Regions from separate parts of the Pseudoalteromonas sp. A3 genome, predicted to be linked through region 2. Evidence: predicted binding sites of a transcription regulator. Region 2 holds the regulator's gene; each other region holds the start of a gene.
The links. The regulator LexA, encoded in region 2, represses DNA repair genes until DNA is damaged. The targets are predictions, from matches to a motif close to TACTGTATNNNNATACAGTA.

Region 1 (4,348 bases), on a different contig from region 2:
GTTTAAAGACAGTGTGTTCATCAAAGTGTATGGCAGGTAGCGTTTGTAAAAGGCGAGAAAAACGTAAATTAAAATAGCTTTGCTGATTACTACACCCATAAGACTGCACGCTTTGCAGCGCAGGGTCTTGCCATGAGGCTAAACGTTGTAAATCAGGCAGTAATAAAAATAAAAGCCCGCCGGCTTTTACGGTGCCGGCTAATGCAGCGAGTTTATCGGGGTAAATGCCACTAAAGCCATCATAAACGGCATGAGGAAACTCTTGCCCAAGTAGTTGATGAGTATGCTCAGGCCAACTTGCATTGGCAAGGCTGCTTGAAAGTAACTTTACATCATCCGAACGGGTTAACGCGCTTAATAGCTCATAGCACCACGTAGGCTGGCCTGTAATCAGCACTAACTGGCGATGCTTTGCGCCAGTTAGTTGCTGCGTTAATTGCTCAACAAAGTGCTTATACAGCTTGAAGTCGTGCATATGCGGTTACTAACCATTTGCTACCAAGGTCATCAAAGTTTACTTGCACACGCGATTGCGCGCCGCTGCCTTCGTAATTAAGCACAGTGCCAATACCAAATTTAGCGTGCAGTACACGTTGGCCTAAGTTAAAACCACTTTCTTCAAATACAGCATGGCTTACTGATGCACTAAAACGTCCTGCTGCAGGCGGTCGTGATACCTGTGTTTTAATACGAATTTCTTCTACGCAATCTTCGGGTATTTCGCGTAAAAATCGCGATGGGCTATGGTACTTTTCTTGGCCGTATAAACGACGGCTTTCGGCATGGCTTATGTAAAGTTTGTCCATGGCACGGGTCATGCCCACGTAACAAAGGCGGCGTTCTTCTTCTAAGCGCCCTGACTCTTCATTACTTTGCTGCGATGGGAACATGCCTTCTTCAACGCCCACCATAAACACAAGTGGAAACTCTAAGCCCTTAGCTGAGTGAAGAGTCATCATTTGCACAGCGTCTTCGTGTTCATCGGCTTGGCCTTCACCAGACTCAAGCGATGTATAAGCTAAAAAGCCTTGTAGTGGTGAGCTAAACTCTTCTTCTTCGGGGAGTTCATACTGATCGCAGGCACTGATAAGCTCTTCTAAGTTTTCTACGCGAGCTCGGCCTTTTTCGCCTTTTTCAGCTTGATACATAGCCATAAGGCCAGAGGTTTGAATAGCGTATTTGGCTTGCTCTTGCAGTGTAAGGTCGCTAATTTTATCTTCTATGTGCTCTACCAACTCTACAAATTTTGTAACAGCGCTTGCCGCACGACCCGATAAATGTTGTTGTTCAACAATTGCTTTAGCTGCGTACCAAAGAGGCAGAGACTCAGCACGCGCACAGTCGCGTATATGGCTAAGTGTTTTATCGCCAATACCGCGCGCAGGGGTGTTAATTACACGCTCAAATGCGGCGTCATCTTGGCGGTTTCCTACCAATCGTAAGTACGATAGCGCATCTTTAATTTCTTGACGTTCGAAGAATCGCATACCACCGTAAATACGGTATTTTAAGCCTTCTTGAAGCATGGCTTCCTCGAGTACACGAGATTGCGCGTTACTACGGTATAAAATAGCGGCGTCTTGCAACGCATTACCAGCATTTAACCAGCTGCGTAGCTTGCTGCTTACAAAGCGGGCTTCGTCTAGCTCGTTAAAGGCGGCATAAATTGATATAGGCTCGCCTTCGTTACCATCGGTCCAAAGGCTTTTACCCATGCGCTCTGAATTGTTTTTAATTAGCGCATTAGATGCTTTTAGGATGGTTGCGGTTGAGCGGTAGTTTTGCTCAAGACGAATAGTCTCGGCGTCAAAATCAGTTAAAAAGCGTTTAATGTTTTCTATTTTAGCGCCGCGCCAACCGTAAATACTTTGGTCATCGTCGCCTACAATCATAATGCTTTGTGTATCACCAGCAAGTAGCTTTAACCATGCGTATTGAATGGTATTGGTATCTTGGAACTCGTCTACCAGCATGTGGGCAAAGCGCTGCTGGTAATGGCGAAGTAGCGTAGGGTTATTTTTAAGTACTTCGTAGCTACGTAGCAGTATTTCGGCAAAATCGACTAAACCTGCACGGTCACACGCCTCTTGATAGGCGGCATATACACGTAGCATCATTTGCTCGTTTATATCGTAGGCTTGAATATCTTTAGGGCGCAGGGCTTCATCTTTTTTAGCACTGATGTACCAGCCAAATTGTTTGGCGGGCCACTTTTTGTCATCAATATTCATTGATTTTAATAAGCGCTTGATCATTCTTAGTTGATCGTCAGAGTCTAAAATTTGAAAGGCTTCTGGCAGGTTTGCTTCACGGTGATGAGCGCGCAAAATACGGTGTGATAAACCATGGAAAGTACCAATCCACATACCACCGACAGGGGCTTTTAAGGTTTCTTCAACACGGGTGCGCATTTCTTTAGCGGCTTTATTGGTAAAAGTAACTGCAAAAATACTATAGGCTGATGCTTGCTCAACCTGCATTAACCACGCGATACGATGAACTAAAACACGTGTTTTACCCGAACCAGCACCTGCTAATACCAGCATGTTTTGTAGTGGGGCTGCAACGGCATCGCGTTGTTTGTCATTTAAGCCATCGAGTAATTCAGAAACGTCCATCGTTACGCCTTTTCAATCAATAATGAGGGCAGTATAACAGGTGTTTTTGTTAGGCTAAATAAAATACTGTTTTTATGAACAGCTATTCTAAAAATACTTGTAAAACTAATCGCTTAGTCGCTTTTTTGTACTCTTAAGTAACGATAATTAATAATAAAAATAATCAAATTGACCTATATTTAGTAAAAAATACTAAAGCAGTTATTTAGTAGTAATTTAACTATTTGATTTTTAAGCTTTAATAAATTGGCATAAAGTGTGATAGTAAGTAAATAACTAAAACTTAAAATTAATTAACTACAGAGGTGAGTATGGCTGATCAAGGTTCTGGCGGTAATGTTATTGCAGCGTTGTGTAATATATTTTTTCCTGGTTTAGGGCAATTGGTACAAGGGCGAATTTTAGCCGCTATCTTTTTTGCGCTAGCTATTATAATTAGTTACGCACTTATTTATGTATTAGTAGGCTTCGTACTCGTGCCTATTATTTATTTATGGTCGATTATAGATGCTGCACGTTTTAGATCGCGAAGTTAGCTTTTATGTCACCTATTTAATAGCGCCCATTGGCGCTATTTTGCGTTTTAGGGTCGGTGTTTAAGGCTATTTATGGGTATAATTAGTGCATTAGCGTTTTAAAAGTAAAAATTATGGAATATCAATTTATACGTGACCCTATTAGTGGGCTGCGCATTAAAATAAGCAGCGAGCATGCCCTAATTGGCCGCTGGTTAAACGAAGAAATTGGCAAAGAAAAAGTCGCGATGGTACAAGCACTTATTAGCTCGGTAAAAACAAGTTACGAGCCAATAACGTTAAAAGGCCAAGAGATAGACTTAATACTCTCTAAAGACGAAGCCTTATTTGAAGCCCATGCTCTACACCAAGACAGCGAAGATTTAGTCGCCTATCAAGATGATGACTTAATGCTTGAAGAAAATGGCCTAGTGAGTGGTTGTGGCTTTGAAGATTTTATAGATTTAATAGAGTCGTGGGCTGAGTTTAGTGGCTCGCGTTAAATGTTTAAAAGGCCAACCTAGTTGGCCTTTTTTGTAATATCAATTGTGTAAAGTTATTAGGCATTTATAGCGCTCTATTTAGCACCCTAGAGTGATTAAATATTTAAGTCGATTGGTATATATCTACAGATTATTGATTTTCTATTGATTTAACGCCAGCTAATAATAGCTCCTCTGTTAAACGTACTTTGTAATTAGGGTTTGCGTACTGAAAATACACAACGCCGCTTTTATCAATTACAAATACAGCCGGTACAGGTAAAGCGACGTTTACTTTGCCTTGGGCATCAACAAAGTTAACACCGCGCTTATTGCGATAGATAGCGGCTGTTTTATCATCTAAAAAATAAGCTAAACCTAAGGCTTTTGCTAGGGTTAGGCTATCATCTGAAAGCAGTAAATAATTTGGCGAACTTATTTTACTTTGGGCTAGTTTTTCTGGGCTATCTGGCGATACTGCAATGATTTGCGCGTTTAAATTAGCGAGCTGCTGCTCAATTTTTTGTATATTAGCCAGTTGCTTTGAGCAATAAGGACACCAACCTCCGCGGTAAATAATAAGCACCGTTGTTTTTTCAGCAAAGCGCTTTTGTAACTCTACATTATTACCATGTTGATCTTTTAGCGTTATATTAGGCACGCTTAAGCCCGGTAATAATGGTGATACTTGCTCGGGGGCTGCAGCAATTCCTTCTGTACTTGCTTGCGCATT
Region 2 (4,348 bases):
TAGCGCAGGAAATACGCCCGGTAAGCCCATACCTGTGGGTTGATGACACGCAGCGCAACTTGCCATATACACTTGCTCACCTAGTGTCATTAGCTCTTCTTTAGGAATTGTTGTCTCAAGCAGTGCTGCATCAGCAAGTGCGGCTTTTTGCTTAGCTTGCTTAGCATCTGCAAGCCATGCGTTAAAGTCCTCTTGCGATTTAGCTTCAACCACCACGGGCATAAAACCATGATCTTTACCGCACAGCTCTGCACACTGTCCTCGGTAAATACCTTCTTCGTTAATGTTGGTCCACGTTTCGTTGATAAACCCCGGATTGGCATCTTTTTTAACGGCAAAATCGGGTACCCACCAAGAGTGAATAACATCATCAGAGGTCATTAAAAAACGCACCTTTTGATTAATTGGCAGTACTAAAGGTTTATCAACCTCAAGTAAGTAATTAGGGTTTTTATTAGTAAGGTTGGCTATTTCGTCTTGAGGGGTAGATAAAATAGAGTAAAACTCTACGTCTTCGCCCATGTATTCATAATGCCACTTCCACTGTGACCCTGTAATTTTAATGGTTAAATCGGCCTTACTGGCATCTTCCATCGCAATGAGGGTTTTAGTGGCAGGGATTGCCATGGCAATTAAAATAACAAACGGAATGGCAGTCCAAAGAATTTCTACTTTGGTACTTTCATGAAATTGGGCAGGAACTGCCCCTTTAGATTTACGGTGATGAATCAGTGCCCAAAACATTATTGCGAACACTATCACCCCAATCACACAACATATTAAAAATATGGTCATGTGTAGCTGATATACATTATTACTTATATCGGTTACGCCCTTGCGCATATTGTATTGGCTATTAGCCAGCACTTGCTGCGGGAACATAATCAACACAAGCCACAAGGTAGAGGTCAGTTTACCCATGTGACGGCTCCTTTGATGCTATTGCGAATGCAAAGCGAAGAGGCATACGGCTTAAACGCCAATTCGTTATTTTTATTTTTTAACCAATCTTATTTTTGATTGGTATCGCTAGGACAACAAAAGGTTTGTGTATATTGTGTGTTCTCATAACTAAAAAGCTGTGAGTTATTGTTAGTCCAGCACATTAATGATTAGCTAAAAAACGTACAACAAGCAAGTTTTAGTATAAAAAACAATCAAGTGATATTTTAAGATTGACTAAATGACGGCGTATTAAATTGTTATTTAACAGCCAAGACACGAGCAAAATTAAGGGATGTAACACGCTTAGGGAGATAAAAGTATGAGTGAAAAAAAGTTTACAGCCTAAATAATTTTAGGGCGCTTTGAGATGGTGGAAGGTCTGTTTTTAAAACAAAAATGCACACTTAAAAGTGCGCATTTATAAATATTACTTAAAAATAGTTAAAAATTACATCCAGTCGGCATTTCTTATTACGCCAACAGCTAACCCTTCAATATTAAAAGATTCGTTTTCAAGGTCTACTTCAATTGGCGTAAACTCTTCGTTTTCGGCGTGTAATAATACTTTTCGGCCTGCTTTTTCTAGGCGTTTTACGGTTACGTCTTCATCTACTCGTGCAACCACAACTTGGCCGTTTTCTGCAGTTTGAGTACGGTGTACGGCAAGTAAGTCGCCATCCATAATACCTATATCTTTCATACTCATGCCGTTAACACGCAGTAAAAAGTCGGCGGCTGGTTTAAACATAAGTGGGTCTATTTTACAGTGACTCTCAACATGTTCTTGCGCCAAAATAGGCGAACCCGCTGCAACTCTACCTATTAATGGTAGCCCTAGTTGCTCAGGCTCTTCTTCTTCAACCAATTGAATACCACGGCTTGCGCCTGGTTTCATTTTAATAACACCTTTTTTGGCAAGCGCTTTTAAGTGCTCTTCTGCGGCATTGGCACTTTTAAAACCGAGTGTTTGCGCAATTTCGGCACGTGTAGGAGGCATACCAGTGTCTTTAATAAAAACTTTTATTAGTTCGAGTATTTGAGCTTGGCGTTTAGTTAATGGTCGCATACAACTGGTTTTCCATACAGTACATTTAACTGTGAGTATATACAGTTAAATAAAAATCGCAAATTTAAATTGTGCTTTAAAATAGCTAAATACACCGCGCCTGGATAAATTTTAGGTAATTACAGACGTTCAGTATTTAAAATGCTATAAATTTGCTTTCAATATAAAGGAGTAATTATGAGTATTTGGCATCAACCCATCACATTAGAGCTTTGCAAACAGTTAGATGAGGGAATAAACGGCCAAGGCACGCTAATGAAAACCATGGGCATAGAAATAACCGAAATAGGAGATGATTACCTAGTGGCTACCATGCCTGCTATTCCTGAGCATCATAATCCTATTGGTATGGTACATGGTGGCGCAAATGTGGTACTTGCCGAAACCGTAGCAAGCTACGCCGCTAACTTTGTCGTGGACTTTACAAAATTTTATTGTGTTGGACAGGAAATTAGCGCCAGCCACTTAAAGGCCTCTCGAAATGGCACTTTAACCGCCGTTACTCGTGCATTTCATATTGGTAAGCGCAGTTCTGTATGGGAAATAAAAATAACCAATAGCCGCGGCGAGCTTTGCTGCGTATCAAAAATGACCGCAGCGGTTGTCGAGCGCAAATAATTAACTATGGCTACTTTTCGATAGGGTAAATCGTTATTTCCATACCAGCGCCAATGGCAGATATACGTAGCAATGTATCTGCATGTAGAGCTTGGTTAAAACACTTAGGCGACGTGCCCGACTCAAAGCCTATATCAAACGTTCTGCGCGAACAGCTTAGCCACTGTTTAAGCGCATTACGTGAACACGACTCTATTAATTCACATAAGTGGTTGATTGCTTTGTCTGGCGTGGTTATATCACCTGAGGCTTCAATACGCGCCAATTGACGATATTCGTCTTTGTCATAATGCAAAACCATCGCGTTTTTCTTTAAGTCTGCCACTAGGGCGCTAATATCTTGTTTAGACTCAAGCTCTAGATCTACATTTAAAAATTGAATTTCCGACATTGTCTGCTTTTTACCCTCTTATAGTTTCATCGCAAACTTTAACGCAGTTTTACTTTTATACCAAATCAACAAAGCGCTAAACATGGCTTTATTCATAGAAAATACCTGTTTAAACGCCATTGGCACCTAATTTGCCTTATAAAACGAGTTAGGCTAGTTACGCTTAATTTTACCGTTTATGTATGAAAGTTATACACACACTGTGTAATTAAACGCTTCAGGAGGACAATTATGGTAGATCATGGCCCGCAAATTAAAAACGACGATCAGTACGATGCGCTTCGAGATGAAGGCATGAGCAAACAAAAAGCCGCGCGCATTGCTAATAGCAATACTCATAAAACCGCAGTTAAAGGCGGCAAAGCCTCAAAGTATGAGCAGCGCACTAAAAAGCAGCTGTACAATAAAGCTAAAGAGCTCGGCATTAGCGGCCGCTCTAAAATGAGTAAACAAGGGCTAATAAATGCCTTACGTGAGCATTAAACACAGCCTCACTGATTTTTTACCGCTCCTTTTTATTATTTTTATAAAGTTAGAGTAAGCTTATGAATAACTGCGACAAAATGCCGCAGTAAAAGCATGGGCTGCTGTAATACACTAACGCTAAAAATAATAAGAAGCACAAAATGAGAAAACAACTATTTAAGCGCGCTCGAAAACTACATAAGTGGCTAGGCTATTTACTTGCCTTACAAATTTTAGCTTGGCTGTTAGGCGGCTTAGTAATGAGCGCGATACCACTTGAATACGTACACGGTAAGCACCTTGCTAAGCGCACACTTACAAACCCATTTACTCAAGCAGACTACCCTACATCACTCGATAATATTACTGCCCAAGTGCCTAACCCCACGCAAATAGTGTTTGAGCACTTTTTAACGACCCCGCTTATTACTGTTATTAATACTGACGAGCAGCAAAGCTTTAATGGTTTAACGGGCCGCCCTTTTCAGCCACCTACTAAAATACAAATTACCGCTAATGCACAAGCGCATTTACTCATCGACGCTAAGCCAATTAGCACAACGCTTTTAAAACAAGGCACTCGAGAGGTGGGATACAAAACAAATGTGTGGCAAGTACAATTTAACGACACCTTTAATACCACGCTGTATTTAAATGCAATTAACGGCAAAGTTATCACCGTTCGCAGCACACTATGGCGCATATTCGACTTTTTTTGGATGCTACACATAATGGATTACGACGAGCGAGAAGATTTTAACAACCCGCTTCTCATCAGTTTTGCAGCCACCAGCGTACTATTTTGTTTATGCGGTATTATTTTATTAATACAAAACGTTAGGCTAAAAAAACTTACACGTGTT
Region 3 (4,348 bases), on a different contig from region 2:
TATCAGCGGCTTGCTTATTAACAAACGACAAGTCGCTATCAGCATCATCAAGCAAAGTTTTTACTTCTTTAGCCGGCTTTAAATCTTCGCTAATAAGTTCCGGTTCTTCTTTTTCAAAGCGCTGTTTTAAGCTGCCTTCAATAATGGCTCCAGCATCAATACTTAGTGTATCGTGAAAAACATCGCCATGTACGTGAGCGCTGCTTTGAATATTCACTTCACTTGCGTTTAGTGAGCCAATAATTTTACCTTTTACAATGACACTTTTAGCTTCAACCACACCTTCAACAATGCCGGTAGAGCCAATTACCAAGTGCTCTGCCTTTATATCGCCATCAATTCGGCCATCTAGCTGAACTTCGCCTTGGCTGGTGAGTGTGCCAGTTAAGCGCACATCTTCAGAAATAATAGAAGGGGTATGATTTACTCTTTTTAACGTAGTTTGACTACTTGGTTGCTTTTTTTTACCGAACACGAGAAAGCGCCTTTGTTATTTTTAGAGGATTGACATGTTTGCCATCGAGTAACACTTCATAGTGTAAGTGTGTGCTGGTACTTCTGCCAGTACTGCCCATTAATCCAATTACCTCATTTTTAGCAATTGTTTGGCCTTTTTTCACTTTAATTTTATTTAAGTGGCCAAAACGGGTGACCAAGCCATTTTTGTGCTCTAGCTCGATAAAGTTACCATAGCCGCCATTTTTACCAGCGCGCAATACACGTGCATCAGCAGGGGCAAAAATTTCGGTTTTATGCCAGCCGGCTAAATCAACACCTTTGTGAAAAGCGCGGCGGTTGTTCATCGGATCTTTACGTAACCCAAAGTTGCTCGAAATATAGTATTTAGCCGCAGGCAAGGGCAGTGAGTTAGGCAGCTCTGTTAAAAAGTTTTCAAGGTTGTTAAGTAATAATAGCTTATCAACAATGGCTAAAAACTGCCCTGGTATTTTAGTTTCGTCAAATACATCTAACGGGCCACCTTGCGCACTGGTTTGTGCGCCCAGTGCTAAATGTTGTTCAAGGGCTGATTCTAAGCCTGCGCCTTTTAACATCGCTAAAATTGCATCATGGCGTTTATTAATTTGCGCATCAATAAGCGCAAAATTGTGCTCGTAGTATTTATTTAAGCGCTCATAACGTGCGGCAAAAGTGATTGGCGTTAGAAGGCTGGCGTGTTTGTTTTTCGGCTCTTCATCTACAAGTGGTTCATGAAACTCGCCTTTGTCTTGATTAACAGGCGATTCAAGTTGTTCTTCTAGTTTTATTGTCTCTTTACTAATAGATGCGGGGAGGGATTCAATCATACCTTGCAAAAGTGCCTGCTTTTGCTCTAGTACAGCAAGTTGTTCTAATTGCTTAGCGTGCAGTGCTTTTTGTTCTTGGACCTGCTTTTGCCACACTTGTTGTTTATCAATTTGGCTTTGTTCTATGTCGGTAATTTTATTTGTTTGGCTATAAACACGAAAACTAGAAATACCGACCCAAGTAATAGTGCCTAAAATAAGCAGTACTGTAAAAAGCTGAAACCAAGGCGCCAAAACAACATGCTTAACTTCGCCATTTTGACGAATAAGCAACTGACGGGCTGGGAAAAATTTTTGGTAAAAAGACTTAATAAATACTGACATGGCACATAAACACTCGCTATTAACCGGATTAATGTATCAATTTCAGTCTAAAAAGCCAGAAAAAATTTGTAACTGTTCAAAATTAATAAAAAAGGGCTGCTATTTAGTAGCAGCCCTTTATTTAAAATAGTCACAAATTAGCTAGCTTGTTGCTCATCGTTATCTTTTATTGATGCTACGTTGTCGGCTTTTTTAGCTTTAGCTGTACTTTTTGTTGTGGGCTCTTTTGCGCCTTTTAACACCGCCATAAAGTCATCTTTACTCTTTGCAATTTCAAGCGCAAGCGATTCAACCTGTTGCTCGCTCAGTGGCACATCTACTTTTTCCAGCATTACTTCAAGCGATTCTGCTATATCGAGCATTTTGTCATAGGCATCCGCTTCTTTTTTAGTAGTAAACGTCATTCGCTCAACTCCGTTTCGTTCTACAACATATTTAACAACAACAGCCATGATCTCTCCTGCTTGATTGCGTGGTAATGTGGTTACTGACCCATAGGTCACTGTTTTTATATACAGTAAATGTTTGTGTGTAAAATTGCAAGCATTCGGTGCATTTTTAGCTTGTCATCAATTTGACAAAAAAGCGTAACTTTACTTTAGTTAAGCAATCACTTGTTGTACCAGCTGCATTTTAGGTTTTCGGATTTAGGTGATTATGCACTGGAAATAATATAAGTGATGCGCGTTGCTCCTTATTTAACATTATTTCCTCAAATAAAAATTAAGCACATGTTTAAAGCCAAATTAGCCGTTTAACTATAACGCTTTGGTATAAACAAAAATAAGGAATAACAAATGAAAAATCTATTAACGCTACTTATTATTAGCTTTTTAAGCTTTAGCGCGTTTACCCACGCTAACCCTGTTGAAGATAAGCCTATGGTTGAAATGCCGCAAGCGCCAGTTATTAATATTAATAGTGCCGACTCAGAAATGCTGGCCAAGTTGCCTGGTATAGGTAAGAAAAAAGCGCAGGCTATTGTTGATTACAGGGTTGAAAATGGTGAATTTTCCCAGCTGAGCGATTTAACTAACGTAAAAGGAATAGGTAAAAAGCTTGTAGCTAAACTAGAAGGAAAAGTGTCTTTATAATAGGCAGGGCGCTAAGCGCCCTGTGAATACTGCTCAAGTGCTTTGGCTAAATATTTTTTAGCGAAGTTTATTTCAATCGGGGTGGTTAAAAGCGGGTAAAACAGGCCACCTAAAATTAAAAAGGGAATGAGTTCCCACCCTTTAAAAACAGTAAATAACAAAAACAATGGGCTGAGCAATATCAGCTTTACTATTCTTAATAACACTCTATCGGTGGCAGGTAGCATACTTAGCGCAATAGCAACAACGGCTTGTCGCTGCCTCACTTTAAGGTGCTTTAGTTCAGGCAGCTGACTGGTAAAAAACGTAAACATATTAAATAGTCTTTTTAGTAAGTAAGCGAGTGGTAACAAGTACAAAAAGCGTGATAGTAAATAACGCAAATAGTATTTCCATCCATGCTGGCATACTTAATCCCGCAAATTGCCAATCGATATTACCGCAATCCCCTGTGGCTTGAAAAAAGCTTGGGATCCATTCATGCAATGGCATAAATGAAGGAAAGTTTGGCTCAAACTCACAGCTAAATGCAAAGGGATCGGTGGTTGTTTGCATTTCAATGTGTTCACGTGCAATAAAGTAACCCCACACACTTGATACACCCCACACTAAATAAGCGATAGCGCGTACTAGTTTACTTTGTGGTTTAGTTGCGCCAATAATGCCTGCCCCTAATAAGCCTAATACCGCAGTTCGCTGGTAAATACACATAATGCATGGAGCAAGTCCCATCTGGTATTGAAAAAACAGTGCGGTGACTTCTAATAAAAATACAATGCCTGTAAATAGTAGCCATGGAGTACGTTGAGTAGGGAGTTGTGCTAGCCAGTTCATAAAAAATCCGCATTGAAATAAGACGTTGAATTATGTACTAGGATAAAGTAACGAGCAACAAAAAGGGTAAAAAAGCTACCGAAGTGGCTTTTTTTAAGATGAAATTAATAAGCGGTTATGGCCAATCCTATTTAGGGAAAGGTTAAGCTTAATTTGCTAAGTGAACAAGTAATATAAGATTGGTTCGCTAAAAAGGCTTGTTTAAACGTTACAGTTAACAGGCTGCTGTATGCGACTTTTAAATGTACTTGCTGCCGCACACGGGAATTATTGTAGTAATGTAATGGTGAAGCAAAAACAGCAATGGTATTAATGTACCTACTATGACTAGGGTTAATTTATTTAGCGAATTAGGCCTAATTTAAGCATGTTGAATTTTATTATTTACTATTGCGAAATTTTCAGCGGTTGGTTGGCACTTATATCAACGAGTTTACTTGTTAGTTATATTTCATCTGGTACAATCTGTCAGTTATTCGTATAAAACGATGAGTTGTGATTAATTCGAGTGGGAATTGAATGAGAATTTTTAAAGCTAAAAGCCCAGCAGGATTTGCTGAAGAGTATATAGTTGAATCTATCTGGAACGGCGATTTCCCTCCAGGTTCAATTCTACCTGCAGAGCGTGAGCTTTCTGAGTTAATTGGTGTAACCAGAACAACCTTACGTGAAGTACTGCAACGTTTAGCACGCGATGGCTGGCTAACTATTCAGCACGGCAAGCCAACCAGAGTGAATAACTTCTGGGAAACATCGGGTTTAAACATACTCGAAACGCTGGCGCGCTTAGAT

Region 1: uvrD (DNA helicase II) is a predicted target of LexA. The motif match lies at 2,683-2,702, and genes of this name have one in related genera.
Region 3: OIZ54_RS11405 (YebG family protein) is a predicted target of LexA. The motif match lies at 2,129-2,148, and genes of this name have one in related genera.

The regions. Positions count from the first base shown of each region.
Region 1 is NZ_JAPCKL010000023.1:3,829-8,176, forward strand. It holds gene OIZ54_RS20050 (GNAT family N-acetyltransferase) at 1-475, opposite strand, end outside; gene uvrD (DNA helicase II) at 453-2,618, opposite strand; gene OIZ54_RS20060 (hypothetical protein) at 2,930-3,154, shown strand; gene OIZ54_RS20065 (YacL family protein) at 3,268-3,636, shown strand; gene OIZ54_RS20070 (peroxiredoxin-like family protein) at 3,767-4,348, opposite strand, start outside.
Region 2 is NZ_JAPCKL010000014.1:32,957-37,304, reverse strand. It holds gene coxB (cytochrome c oxidase subunit II) at 1-921, opposite strand, end outside; gene lexA (transcriptional repressor LexA) at 1,394-2,011, opposite strand; gene OIZ54_RS17865 (PaaI family thioesterase) at 2,189-2,629, shown strand; gene OIZ54_RS17860 (hypothetical protein) at 2,640-3,020, opposite strand; gene OIZ54_RS17855 (Rho termination factor N-terminal domain-containing protein) at 3,252-3,503, shown strand; gene OIZ54_RS17850 (hypothetical protein) at 3,647-4,348, shown strand, end outside; gene OIZ54_RS17845 (VOC family protein) at 4,338-4,348, opposite strand, start outside.
Region 3 is NZ_JAPCKL010000005.1:203,698-208,045, forward strand. It holds gene OIZ54_RS11395 (bactofilin family protein) at 1-475, opposite strand, end outside; gene OIZ54_RS11400 (M23 family metallopeptidase) at 465-1,628, opposite strand; gene OIZ54_RS11405 (YebG family protein) at 1,766-2,080, opposite strand; gene OIZ54_RS11410 (ComEA family DNA-binding protein) at 2,426-2,722, shown strand; gene OIZ54_RS11415 (DUF6170 family protein) at 2,734-3,036, opposite strand; gene dsbB (disulfide bond formation protein DsbB) at 3,038-3,556, opposite strand; gene fadR (fatty acid metabolism transcriptional regulator FadR) at 4,076-4,348, shown strand, end outside.